DNA from 2 places in the Halioglobus sp. Uisw_031 genome. Region 1 is predicted to be linked to the other one. Evidence: riboswitches for the same ligand, from Rfam matches in the RefSeq annotation. Region 1 holds a riboswitch; the other holds the start of a gene.
What was found. A riboswitch is a leader RNA that binds a small molecule or an ion and turns the genes downstream of it on or off. The one in region 1 is predicted to bind cobalamin.
Positions count from the first base shown of each region.

Region 2: another riboswitch for cobalamin. It lies ahead of ABXT62_RS10985 (TonB-dependent receptor plug domain-containing protein); the one in region 1 lies ahead of cobW (cobalamin biosynthesis protein CobW).

Region 1 covers NZ_CP159826.1:2,818,017-2,824,163, reverse strand. The annotation lists gene ABXT62_RS12805 (cobalt-precorrin 5A hydrolase) at 1-390, shown strand, start outside; gene cobJ (precorrin-3B C(17)-methyltransferase) at 425-1,201, shown strand; gene cobM (precorrin-4 C(11)-methyltransferase) at 1,245-2,060, shown strand; gene ABXT62_RS12790 (sirohydrochlorin chelatase) at 2,057-3,169, opposite strand; gene ABXT62_RS12785 (hypothetical protein) at 3,184-3,660, opposite strand; cobalamin riboswitch at 3,761-3,956, shown strand; gene cobW (cobalamin biosynthesis protein CobW) at 4,229-5,314, shown strand; gene cobN (cobaltochelatase subunit CobN) at 5,314-6,147, shown strand, end outside.
Region 2 covers NZ_CP159826.1:2,420,943-2,427,089, forward strand. The annotation lists gene ABXT62_RS10960 (histone deacetylase family protein) at 1-249, opposite strand, end outside; gene ABXT62_RS10965 (VPLPA-CTERM sorting domain-containing protein) at 658-1,176, opposite strand; gene ABXT62_RS10970 (TIGR03619 family F420-dependent LLM class oxidoreductase) at 1,647-2,483, opposite strand; gene ABXT62_RS10975 (3-deoxy-7-phosphoheptulonate synthase) at 2,519-3,592, opposite strand; gene ABXT62_RS10980 (DUF501 domain-containing protein) at 3,841-4,371, opposite strand; cobalamin riboswitch at 4,542-4,688, shown strand; gene ABXT62_RS10985 (TonB-dependent receptor plug domain-containing protein) at 4,794-6,147, shown strand, end outside.

The DNA of each region.
Region 1 (6,147 bases):
ATGGGGTGCGAGCGAGGCTGTTCACAGGAAGATCTCGCTCAGTTATTGGATGCTTGTTTGGCTCAAGCTGGAATAGATATCAAGCAGGTTGATAGTATTAATAGTATTGATGTAAAAGCCGATGAAGTAGGGCTGCTTGAGTTAGCTAAAAATTTGAATAAACCGTTTCAAACCTTTAGCGTTGAGTCGTTGTTGGTCGTAGAGAATTTATTGAGTACTAAGTCAGAATACGTTTTTAACACCGTCGGTGTTTATGGCGTGGCTGAGTCAGCGGCGTTAGTTGCTGCCATGAATGTAACCAATAACAATGCAGAGCTTGCTTTAGTCAAGCAAAAAACAACTAAAGCTACCTGCGCAATAGCCAGAAGTTATCCAAAAAATAGTGTATAAAATTGCTAAAAATTAAAGAAGATAGATATAAATCATGACTAAGTTATACCTTGTAGGAACCGGCCCTGGTGATAAAGATCTTATTGCACCCAAGGCAATGGCGGCAGTACTTGCTAGTAGTGATCTTGTGGCTTATGGCTTGTATTTAGCTTTGTTAGGTAGTGTTTGTGATGGTAAAACTCATCATGATTTACCCTTGGGTGAAGAAATTGGCCGTGCAAGATTAGCCTTAAATTTGGCCGCGAGTGGTAAAACCACAGCGTTAGTATCTAGTGGTGACATTGGTATTTATGCTATGGCCACTTTGGTATTTGAGCTACTTGACCAACAGTTACAGGGCAAAGAGCGCCATCCCGAATGGCTGGATGTGGATATTGAAGTGGTGCCTGGGATTTCGGCAATGCAAGCAGGTGCTAGCCGAGTTGGTGCAATGCTAGGCCATGACTTTTGTACTATTTCCTTATCTGACTTATTGACTCCATGGCAGACTATTGAAAAGAGACTGCATGCCTGCGGTGCAGGAGATTTCGTCGTCTCTTTTTACAACCCTCGATCCAAAAAACGTGATTGGCAAATTAATACTGCCCAAGATATTTTGTTGCAATACAGGCCCCAAGATACACCGGTATTGCTCGGACGTCAGCTTACCCGTGATGATGAAAATATAACGATCACTACATTGGCAAAGCTGCATTCTGATGATGTCGATATGTTTACGCTAGTATCCGTGGGTAATAGCGAATCACGACATATCGTTAACGGCGCTAAAGAGTGGATTTATACTCCTCGCGGCTATAGTAAAAAACTTTAACATTGACTCAAGCTATTGGTAGATAGCTTTTTAAGGAATAACCATGACAGTTTATTTTATTGGCGCGGGTCCCGGTGACCCAGAACTTATTACCGTTAAAGGGCAAAAACTTATTAATCACTGTCCGATAATTTTATATGCAGGGTCACTAGTGCCGCGAGAAATATTTAGCGCTGTAGAAAACAGTGCTGAAAGAATTATCGATACGGCATCAATAGATTTAGGTCAAATTATGGCCCATATTGAGGACGCCCATAAAGACGGCAAAGATGTAGCCCGAGTTCATTCCGGTGACCCCTCTTTATATGGTGCCATAGGCGAGCAAATTCGACGTTTGGATGAATTAAATATAGATTTTGAAATCATCCCTGGTGTAACCGCCGCTTCCGCATCAGCAGCGTGGCTAGGTAAAGAGCTAACGCTTTCGGGTGTGTCGCAAACAGTTATTATGACCCGTTATGAGGGTAAAACGCCGTTTCCAGAGGGTGAGCGCCTGCCTGCATTAGCCGCCAGTGGCGCAACACTGGCCATTCATTTAGGTATCACGCGCATTCATAAAGTAGTGGAAGAGCTTATTCCGCACTATGGCGAAGATTGTCCGGTGGCAGTGTGTTATCGTACTTCTTGGCCAGACCAAGATAAAGTTACCGGCACGTTAAAAGATATTGTTGCTAAAGTCCGCGCTAAGAAGTTTACTCGCACTTCACTTATTTTGGTGGGACATGTTTTAGGGACAGAAGAATTTCGTGATTCTTATCTTTATGATGAGAGTAAAGCCCATGTTTATCGCCCTAAGGTTAAAGGCACTAAAGCTAGAAGTGTCGATACGGCTTTAGCTCATCCAACGGGTAAGTCCTAGCGTTTACAGCTAGGAGTTCCTGCCAACTCGGGTTTACTGGCTTTTTCTTCATCAATAATATGTTGAGGAAATTGCCCCATAAAACAACAACACATGTTTTCGTTAATCATAGTGCGCGGTCCGTTGGGGTGGGCTATGTGCTTATAACGGGCATGTGAATGCCCGTGACTATGAGAGTGGCTATGAGAGTGACTAGTATCATTGGCGCTAGCATGCGAATGTGCACGTCCCTCTGGTTGAAATTCGGCATGATGGTGATGGACATCAACTTGCCCTTTGGCTAGGCGCTGTTTAAAGCTTTGCATTAAACCCATAGCCGGTTCAGGTTCGATAATAGTTTCTTCGATCCGTTGCACAAAGGTGTTGATGACGTGAATTTGATCACGTAAATAATTGGCTTTCATAAAGGTTATGTCGGGGTTTTCTGCCGCCACTTTATCGACATAAGCGTGGATTCTGCCAATGAGCTTGCCACCAAATAAGAAGTATGGAGCGACAACAATTTTTTTATAACCTAGCTTAATCGCCATTTCTAAACCGCGACCGACTGATGGGTAAGTGACGCCAGAATAAACCGTTTCAGACCAGCCAAAGCCTAAGTTTTCGCAGACTATTCGGGTTAGCTTTGCAGCTTCCGCATTGGCTTCACTGACTGAAGTTCCGCGGCCAACCACTACTAGCATAGTGTCATACAAATCGCCGTCATGAACATGGTCTAAGCCCATAGATTCTAATATACGTGCCTGAAAGGCCTGAATCATTTCATGGTGTAAACCTAGCTCTTGACCATACTCTATCTCTAACCCTGGATGTTTTTCTTGATAAGTGATTAATACCGATGGAATATCATTTTGAGCATGGGTAGCAGCAAATAGCATGCCTGGCACTGCATAAATTTTCTCAACGCCTTGAGCTAATAATTTGTCCAAAGCCATATGAATATTGGGCGAAGAATATTCCAAAAAACCATATTCTACGTTTAAGTCTGGGTAGCGATCACGTAATCCTTTGGCTAGTAAACTGAATTCCTCTTCTGCAATTTTCGCACGGCTGCCATGCCCACAAATAAGTACGCCAGCGTTTTTAGGTAAAGATTCTAATAGATTCATATTTGCTTATCTTGTTAGTGTTGAATAATATTCGATGTCGCTTCTAGCACAATACCATTGTAGCTTAGATTACTATGATCATTGGCATTTAGACCGACACGAATTGTATGTGGGCCAGGCGTTAGTGCCTTTAAGTGGTGCCATGGGCTGTATACTCGCGCTATTTTATAGCCGTCGACATATATATGCGCATGGCCTTCAGGCAATGAACTGATCGCCTGATTAACGTTTTCAGGTTCAAAGCTAAAGTGACTAACCGCTATGTGAATATTCCATCCTGCCACTGAGTCTGCTACTACCGATAATAGTATCTCTGGTTTTTCAGTCTCGGGGTTAATGCTCAATAAATCCGTGTCACCATGCTGGTGCTTATTATGATCATGAGTCACGGGAGCCGGCGCTGCTTTATGAAGCGGCTCATCGCTGCAGGCCGTTATTAGTAAGCCAAATAGACCGCTTAAATAAAGAGCCCTAAACGTTGATGTTTTCATTCGAAACCTTTTTTGTAAGTCGGGGCGATTATGGCAACTAACGGCAACAAAAAAAACTATTAAGCGCTATTTTATAGAAATATTTTTATCGGTAAGGTATTATGTTATTACGATTTTAGGTTCCGTACGGATTAATAGGGAATGCCTTGCTCCAGTTTGATTTGGATGCAAAAAGTAGCTGTCCCCGCAACTGTATGCAGTAAGTCGCTATTAATACCACTGGGGTTTCCCCTGGGAAGGTAATAGCAATATTTGAGCTGTGAGCCAGTAGACCTGCCTTTATCGTTTATACCTGATGTCGGGGACTGCATCAGAAGAAATTCTTTACGATTTCTTCCATACTATCCCGACGCCAATTATTTTTGCAGGATTAACCTGATAGCAGGCGTATCGATGAAAAATCTATATTACTGAAATCATCCTTAGCTGCAGTTCTGCTGTCGATTGAAGACTCTTACTTTCTTTCGATAATTCCGCGGACTGCGCGGGTTAGAATTACCTATAAATTTTAGCAAACTATTTATTAGCAGTAGCGGTTTAAGTTGTTGCGCATTGAGAGGTTTTAAAAATGCAGTTGAATAAAATACCAGCCACAATAGTTACCGGTTTTTTGGGAAGTGGTAAAACAACCTTGTTATCTAATGTATTAAAGCAGGCCGCTGGCAAACGTATTGCCGTAATTGTGAATGAATTTGGCGCATTAGATATTGATGCAGACTTACTCCGTAGCTGCCCACTTGACTGCGAAGATGAAGGTGCGTCATTGGCGCAAGGCGAAAACGGCATTTATGAATTAGCCAACGGCTGCATTTGCTGCACAGTAGAAGAAGAGTTTTTACCGGTAATGCAGCAGTTAGTAGAGCGCCGTGATGATATCGATCATATTCTCATTGAAACATCGGGTTTGGCTTTGCCAAAACCATTGGTGCAAGCATTCAATTGGCCAGAAATAAAACAACACTTTACGGTTGACGCGGTTATTACTGTAATCGATGGGCCAGCGGTTGCGGCGGGGCGTTTTGCTAATGATGAAGCGCTAGTGCAAGCCCAGCGTCTGGCCGACGAAAGCCTAAACCATGATCCTAGTTTAAAAGAGTTGCTAGAAGACCAGTTAAGCGCCGCCGACATTGTTGTCGTCAGTAAAAATGACTTACTCGATGACAGTGCGCGCGATTTAGTAAAAGCTGTCGTTGAGGGTAAAGTGTCAGATTCGGTAAAAACAAGCTACATTAGCAATGGTGAGGTGCGCTTAGATTTATTAATGGGTATTGAAGCAGCCACCGAAGACAAAATAAATCATGTGCATAATCATCATGATCATCACCATGCCCATGGCGAGCATCATGCCCATGCCCACGATCATTTTGATTCATTCGTCATTACCTTGGGTGAAGTAGACGAAGATAAAATTCAACAAATGTTAACCAAACTCATTACTACCCAAAATATCTACCGAGCTAAAGGCTTTGCAGCACTACCTGGCAAGCCGATGCGCCAAGTACTTCAAGCGGTAGGCCAGCGACTGGATGTGCATTTTGACCGCCTGTGGGCTGGCGATGAAGCTCGCGCCACTAGCTTGGTCTTTATCGGTAAAGGTATCGTCGAAGCAGATATTAAAGCCGAGTTATTAAAGGCCGAAGTCGTTAGCGCCTAATGCACTTACTGGCTGCCCAACCTGGTGGATTCACCGACGATGTTGGCATTATTGACCTTGGGCAATCAGCTGCCGATATCGTTATATTATCAGCCGCTGACAGCTCATTAGCCGCGCTGGCCAATAGCGCTGAATCATTATCAGAAACTTATCCCTCTATTCGCTTAGCCAATTGGTTGCAGTTATTAAAACCAGCAGCCTTTGACTTATATCAAGACAAGGTTTTAGATCAGGCTAAAGTTGTTGTAGTGTCTTTTTTGGGTGGCGCTAGTTATTGGCAATATGGATTCGATCGGTTGCAAGCATGGGCAAGGGCGTGCGATAACAGAACCTTAATCTTGGTTCCTGGCGATAACAGTCCAGACCAGCAGTTGTTTTCTGCATCGACTATTGAGGCCGAAGATAGTCAGCGGGTTTGGCAATTCTTACGTGAAGGCGGCACCGTCAATAATCAGCAACTGTTTTATTTTTTGGCTAATCAATATATCGATGGTCAAAGCTATCAATGGCATGAACCCGAGCGCTTGCCTAATTGTATGATGTATATGCCGGCATCAAAGCTTAAACATTCCCAAGCTAGCTATGCCGATTGGCATCAGCGTTGGGGCGAGTTAAGTCATCAGGTTTGTGTGGTGCTATTTTATCGCAGCCATTTACAAAGTGCTAACACCGCTATGTTCGATAACTTAATCAGTACGCTAGAGGCACATGGCCTGCAGCCATTGCCGATAGCCATTAGCTCACTTAAGGATCCTGAGTCGTTAACCTTGGTGAATGCTTTAATAGATCAAGCGGGGGCTAAGCTGGTTATTAACACTACGGGTTTTGCGAGC
Region 2 (6,147 bases), 400 kb from region 1:
GGTGTCGGCTTCGAATTTGGCCACGCCTTCAAGGGGTTCAGAGGATAGGACGTCGTCGATGTAGCGGCGAGGATGCACCTGCTCAATCAGATCTAGGCTAATCTCGCTAGCGAGCCCTTGATTCATTTCACTTGTTAAACCACGCTCACGCAGCGTTGCTAAAACAGCTCTAAGCCTATCCGGTCGTTCGGGGTGGCGAGGCATTTCATGAATAAGGCAATCAGGGTGAGTGAGTAAAATCGGTGTCATATAACGCTTCGCTTAGTGCTCGTTGCAAGTCTCGTGTGCGCCAATCCAACACCACTTCGAAGCGGTCTGTCAACGGTGCAGTCGAGTCACAGGGCATGTCTGATGCGTATAACACCGTGCGCTCACTGTCGCTCACAGAAAGCATCGATAACCGCCCGTCCTCGTCACCCATCTACCCAAACTCACTGACTAACAGGCCACTTTTATCAGGAATTAGCGCTAAATCTTCTGGTGATTGAAAACCGCAAATGGGCGTCAAACCCTAGTGTGGTTGGCAAAGATCGACAGACTCAGAGTGATCAGAATGACATCCCGTTAAAGCTGTCCAAATTAATGCTGTACTTAACGTTGCTAATGCGCGCATCGTGCGCTTTATTTCGCTCGCCCCAATCAACGTGCAAATGCACCCTACGAAACAATTCTATGTTTTTTTCGTCGGGCTAAACTAATTAAGCCAATTAAACCTGAGCCGAAAAGCCATGCTGCTGCAGGAACTGGCACCACAGTTACGCTCGTGGTGGCAGCAGCTGTAACTTCATTCGCACCGTTATAGTTAAAAGCAGTGCGAAGCGCGTAGTTGGTATCACCACTTAAGTCTGCTAACAAAAATAAGCTCGGTTGATCACCGCGGCTCTCTGCAGAAGCAATTGAAACGCCGACGGGGTTCGAAACACCCTCAAATAGTTCAATTCTGAAACCTCCCGCCTGAAAGAAACCCGCACTCGAAGGCTCTAGGGCAAATTTGATTTTCGCATCGTCAACATCTGACACCACTGAAAAGGTGTAAAAATCATCGTAAGCGCGAAGAGAGAGCGTGCTGCGCGTATCCGCAACTGATCCCGGCACATAGCCGAGGTCAAGTATGAACGCAGCATGAGCAGACAGCGGCGCGACCAAGAAAAAAACTGCGCAGATTACGTTCTTCATGACATTCTTTCCAAATTTATCGTATTCGCCAATGGGTCATACATAGCGCGTTAATTAAACCCATGTCGAATTGGCTCTTCGTCTAACTTACCACTCACGCTTGGCACTGAAACCGAAATGTAGATTTAACATTTTTTGTCTATTCTTAGCTAGTATAACTGTATACAGCGATTTATAGCCAGTTGCTAAAAGACAGTCGCCTCGCTTTAATTAAGCAGGTTCGTTATCAGAACCAAGTAGCATTGCGCGCAGCTATTCGCCACCAGTATTTGCCTTGCTCAATCTATGAAGTTTAAGGGGGATATAAAAAGGTCGGGGTAGACCCCGGCCAAGCGATTCTGCTAGGAGTCTGTTAGTCAACAAGGTGGTAGGTCAGTAGTTTTGGGCCTCCATCCGGAATGCCCAATTATTTGCTTATCATTACAAGATTAAATTGAAAGATACACAACAAAATCGCAGCACTATTAACTTCAAAGCTGGGGGATAATTTTGGAGAATTTCTCAATCATGGGCATAACAATTTCCGGCTTGCCCCAATTCTCCATACCCACACCGATATTACAGCGATCGACGCCCATATCTCTGTACGACTTTAGAAGGTCGGCGGTCACCGGCGCCATCACCACTAGCGTGATTTCAACGCTATCGGGGTTACGACCATTGCCCTGCACATTTTGACGAAACGCCTTAATATCCTGCTCAATATCCTGCATCGCCACATCTACTGGCATCCAGCCATCCGCCCACTCGGCCGCATGCTTTATTCCCAGTGGGCCCATTGCGCCAAAAATAACCGGTGGCCCGCCTGGACGTGTTGCCTTGGGGTCAAACCACACCGGATCAAAGTTGATCAACTTGCCGTGAAACTCAGGCTCCGCATCGGTCAGCAATGCGCGCTGCGCGAGCACCGTTTCCTTTAATCCAAGATAGCGACGACCGAACGGCAAGCTGGTTGTATTCTCAAACTCCTCTTTATTCCAGCCCACACCGCACCCGATAATCATTCGGCCATTAGACAACCTGTCCAGCGTGGCAATCGTTTTTGTCTGGGAAAACAGCTCTCTCTCCATCAGCAGCGCGATGCCGGTACCCAACTTAAGACGGGTGGTGGCTGAGGCCGCGGCCATCAGTGAGACGTAAGGGTCCATCATGTTTTTATAAGGGTCAGGCATTTCACCGCCGGGTGGATACGGCGTCAACCGAGAAACGGGAATGTGGCTGTGTTCGCCATACCACAACGACTCGAACCCAGCCTCTTCCAAGGTTTTTGCCAATATATGAGGAGCGGGGTCGTCCGCCGTGTTCATTGAACTGAATCCTAAATGCATGCGCTTTACCTCGCTTAGTTTTTTACAATTTTATCGACAGAACGGCGCAGACGGACAGCTGCGGCCAGCTCCTGCAACAGTGGCAGGGTGTCATCCCAGCTCATGCAGGGATCAGTAATACTTTGTCCAAACGTCAATGGCTCACCCTCGACCACATCTTGACGGCCTTCCACCAGATTACTCTCTAGCATTAGCCCAAAAATACTCCGATTACCGCGACCCACCTGGGTGGCAATATCCCGGGTGACATCGATTTGACGCGCAGGGATCTTACGGCTGTTCGCATGACTGGCGTCAATCATAATCAGCGCAGGTAGGCCCGCTTTGGTCAGCATCGCCTCTGCATCTTGCACCGAAAACATATCGTAATTGGGATGCTTGCCTCCGCGCAGAATAATATGACAGTCCTCATTCCCCGTGGTTTCAAATATTGCAGAATGACCCTGCTTGGTGACCGATAAAAAATGATGCGGCTGAGACGCGGACCGTATGGCATCTACTGCCACCTGAATGTCCCCATCTGTGGCATTTTTAAAACCCACAGGGCAGGATAAGCCAGACGTCAGTTCGCGATGCGTTTGACTTTCGGTGGTGCGCGCACCGATAGCGCCCCAAGACACGAGATCCGCAGAGTACTGCGGGCTGATTAAATCAAGATATTCAGTGCCAGACGGCAAACCCATATCTGCCAAGTCCGACAGCAACTTCCGGGCTAGATGCAAACCCTTATTAATGTCGAAACTGTTATTCAGATCAGGATCATTAATCAGTCCCTTCCATCCCACGGTGGTACGGGGCTTCTCAAAATAGACTCGCATGACAATAAATAAGTCTTCGGTCAACTCCTCGGCGGCGCGGCGCAGCAACGCGGCATATTCCAAGGCGGCTTCGGGGTCATGTATTGAACAGGGACCAACAATCACCAGCAGTCGATCATCTTCATCGTTAAGAATACGATGAATCGTTTGGCGGGCCTGAGCGACTGTCAGCCCCCCGTGCTCGCTCACGCCGATATCCTTCACCAGTTGTTCCGGAGATATCAGTTCAGTGATGTGCTGGATGCGAAGGTCGTCGGTTGTGGCCGTCATGCGTTATTCCATTTTGTTGTCATTGCTTGATAAACCCCACGCTCTATGGGGGGGGGTAATATAGCACAGCCACACAACAGAATAAGCGCGATCTGGTACAACATCTAAGCTGTAAAGGCTCAAATGATGCCTGCTGACAACACGCCCAATCACTGCAAACAACTGCTGCGAACAGATAACCTTAACGGAACGTCTTGCGACTATACCCGCTAGGCGCCTTCTTTTTTAGCGCGCACGGATACTGCAGGTCAACTCGCAATCACCGGCACCTCTGCGAGCAGCGATTTCGCTTGCAGGCGCCACAAGTCGTCGAGCATGCAGCCGACTGTATTGGGCTCAACTAAATGGGCCCCGTACCACGTATGCAAACAGCGTATACGCGTAAAGTCTCCGATTCCTCCTACACCCTTATTCACAAGTGCCTCACTAAAACCAAGCGCTTCCAACCGCTGCCGAATGTCCGGACGCAGGTACGAGTCACGCAGTGCAATATACGCCTCATGATCATCACGCATGCTGCGTTGCAGGTTAGCGTTCAGATCAACACGTTGTTGAAATTGTTTGATTAATCCCCCAGCCTCCAATTGGTCGATGCGATAACATAACGCAGGATCTACCAGCCAAAATAATGTTGGAAATGGCTTATCCTCAACAAGGGACGCAACTCGAATAACCACAGGCTCTCCAGCCGGTCCTGTCACGGCGACATCTTCCAGCCCACGAGGTGCCCTGCCGAGCAGAACGGCGACCTGATTCACTATGTCAGGAGTAATTGTCATGCGCTGATACTATTTTTCGGGGTGGCCGCTCAGTTTACGCAAAGCCAGCGACTTTGGCACTAACAAGCTTTTTAAGGACCAAATCCACCCGATAGATGTCATTAGAATGGGATGCAATTAGGTTCCACCGGCATTGACACGGCGTGTTCTTCACTCTACAGTCGGCGCAATTGTTAGGTGCTCACCGCGATTTCTTCTTCGCTGGGTGGGTTAAATGGGAAGTGTGGGACGGCTATTGCCGAGTCCACCGCTGCCCCCGCAACGGTAGACAGTCATCGACTGTCAGCCCGATACCTGCCTAGCAACGCGCAACGCGCAACGATGAAGCGGAGGGCTTTGTACTTGGTTGCTCAATGCTTGCATTGTGTTTCCGATTTCCCTCGTTTGATCGTTAATTATATTACGTCACCCGAGGGTTACCTTTGAATAAGTTATCGCTTTTTATTGCCGCCGCTGCGGGTTGCACCTCTTTCTTAGCCACTGCGCAAAGCTCTCCGCCTCAAGACAAGCTAGAAGAAATGGTCATCACCTCTTCGCGTGTCGAGATGCCTCTACGCGAAGTCGGCACCTCGATATCCGTCATCACCCAAGACGAAATTTCCCAAATGGGATTTAACTCGCTTTACGAGATACTGCGCACCCAGACGGGTGTAGCCGTCAGTAATGCAGGCGGCCCAGGTGGGGCCAGCTCCATGAGGATTCGCGGAGAAGAGGGCTTTCGCACTCTAATACTGCTTGATGGCATCGACATCTCTGACACCTCATCTCCGCAGACAGGGCCACGTGTAGAGCAATTACTGAGTTCTGGCGTGCAGCGAGTGGAAATCCTGCGAGGGCCGCAAGGTTTAATGTATGGCGCCGACGCCGGCGGTGTGGTCAATGTTTCAACGATCGCACCCAGCGAAGGCTTCGGCGGTGAACTCAGTGCAGAAGGCGGGCGCTATGGGACGCAGCAATTCGCCGGCAATATTGGCGGGGGGAATGACGATGTGGATTTCACTCTATCCGCTGCAGACTTCCAAACGGATGGTTTTAACGCGCGCTCTGATGACACTCAACTGAGCGACCGCGACGGTTACAAAAATACTACGATGAACGGGCGTTTTGGCTGGAACGCCAGTGATAACTTGCGTATCGGGCTATCACTGTACGATGTCGACTCAAAAAATGACTACGATAATTGCTTCGACACAGTCACTTTTGAACGCACCGACCTGTGCAAGGATACTTATGAACAACAGGCATGGCGGGTTCAGGGTGACTACGTGGTCGGCCGTTTTAATCACGAGTTGTTCTATAGCAACAGTGATACGGAGCGAGATTTTTATGCGGATGGTATTTCGTTCTTCAAGCCCAAGGGTGGCCTAGAACGTGGCGGCTATCTTGGCACTTTTACGGGCGGGGATGCGCTGAGGCTCGTCTACGGTGTTGACTTAGAATCTGAATCCATGGACGACGGCACCACTGACACCAGCCGTAATCAAGAAGGGTACTATTTAGAGTACCAGGGCGGATTCAATGACAGTCTCTATGTGACGACTGGTGTGCGCTACGACGATAATGAAGATTTCGGCACCCACACCTCTTATCGCGTGAGCGGCGCTTATCTTATTCCTTTATCCAAAGGTGAGCTAAAACTTAAAGGGACCTATGGCACTGGCTTTCGCGCCCCCAGCTTATATGAAATTGCATACAATACTGGCGATTTTGCCTCTCCACCGGCCCAGGGCACTGAACTTGCCGAAGAGAAGAGCAAGGGCTTCGATGTGGGATTAT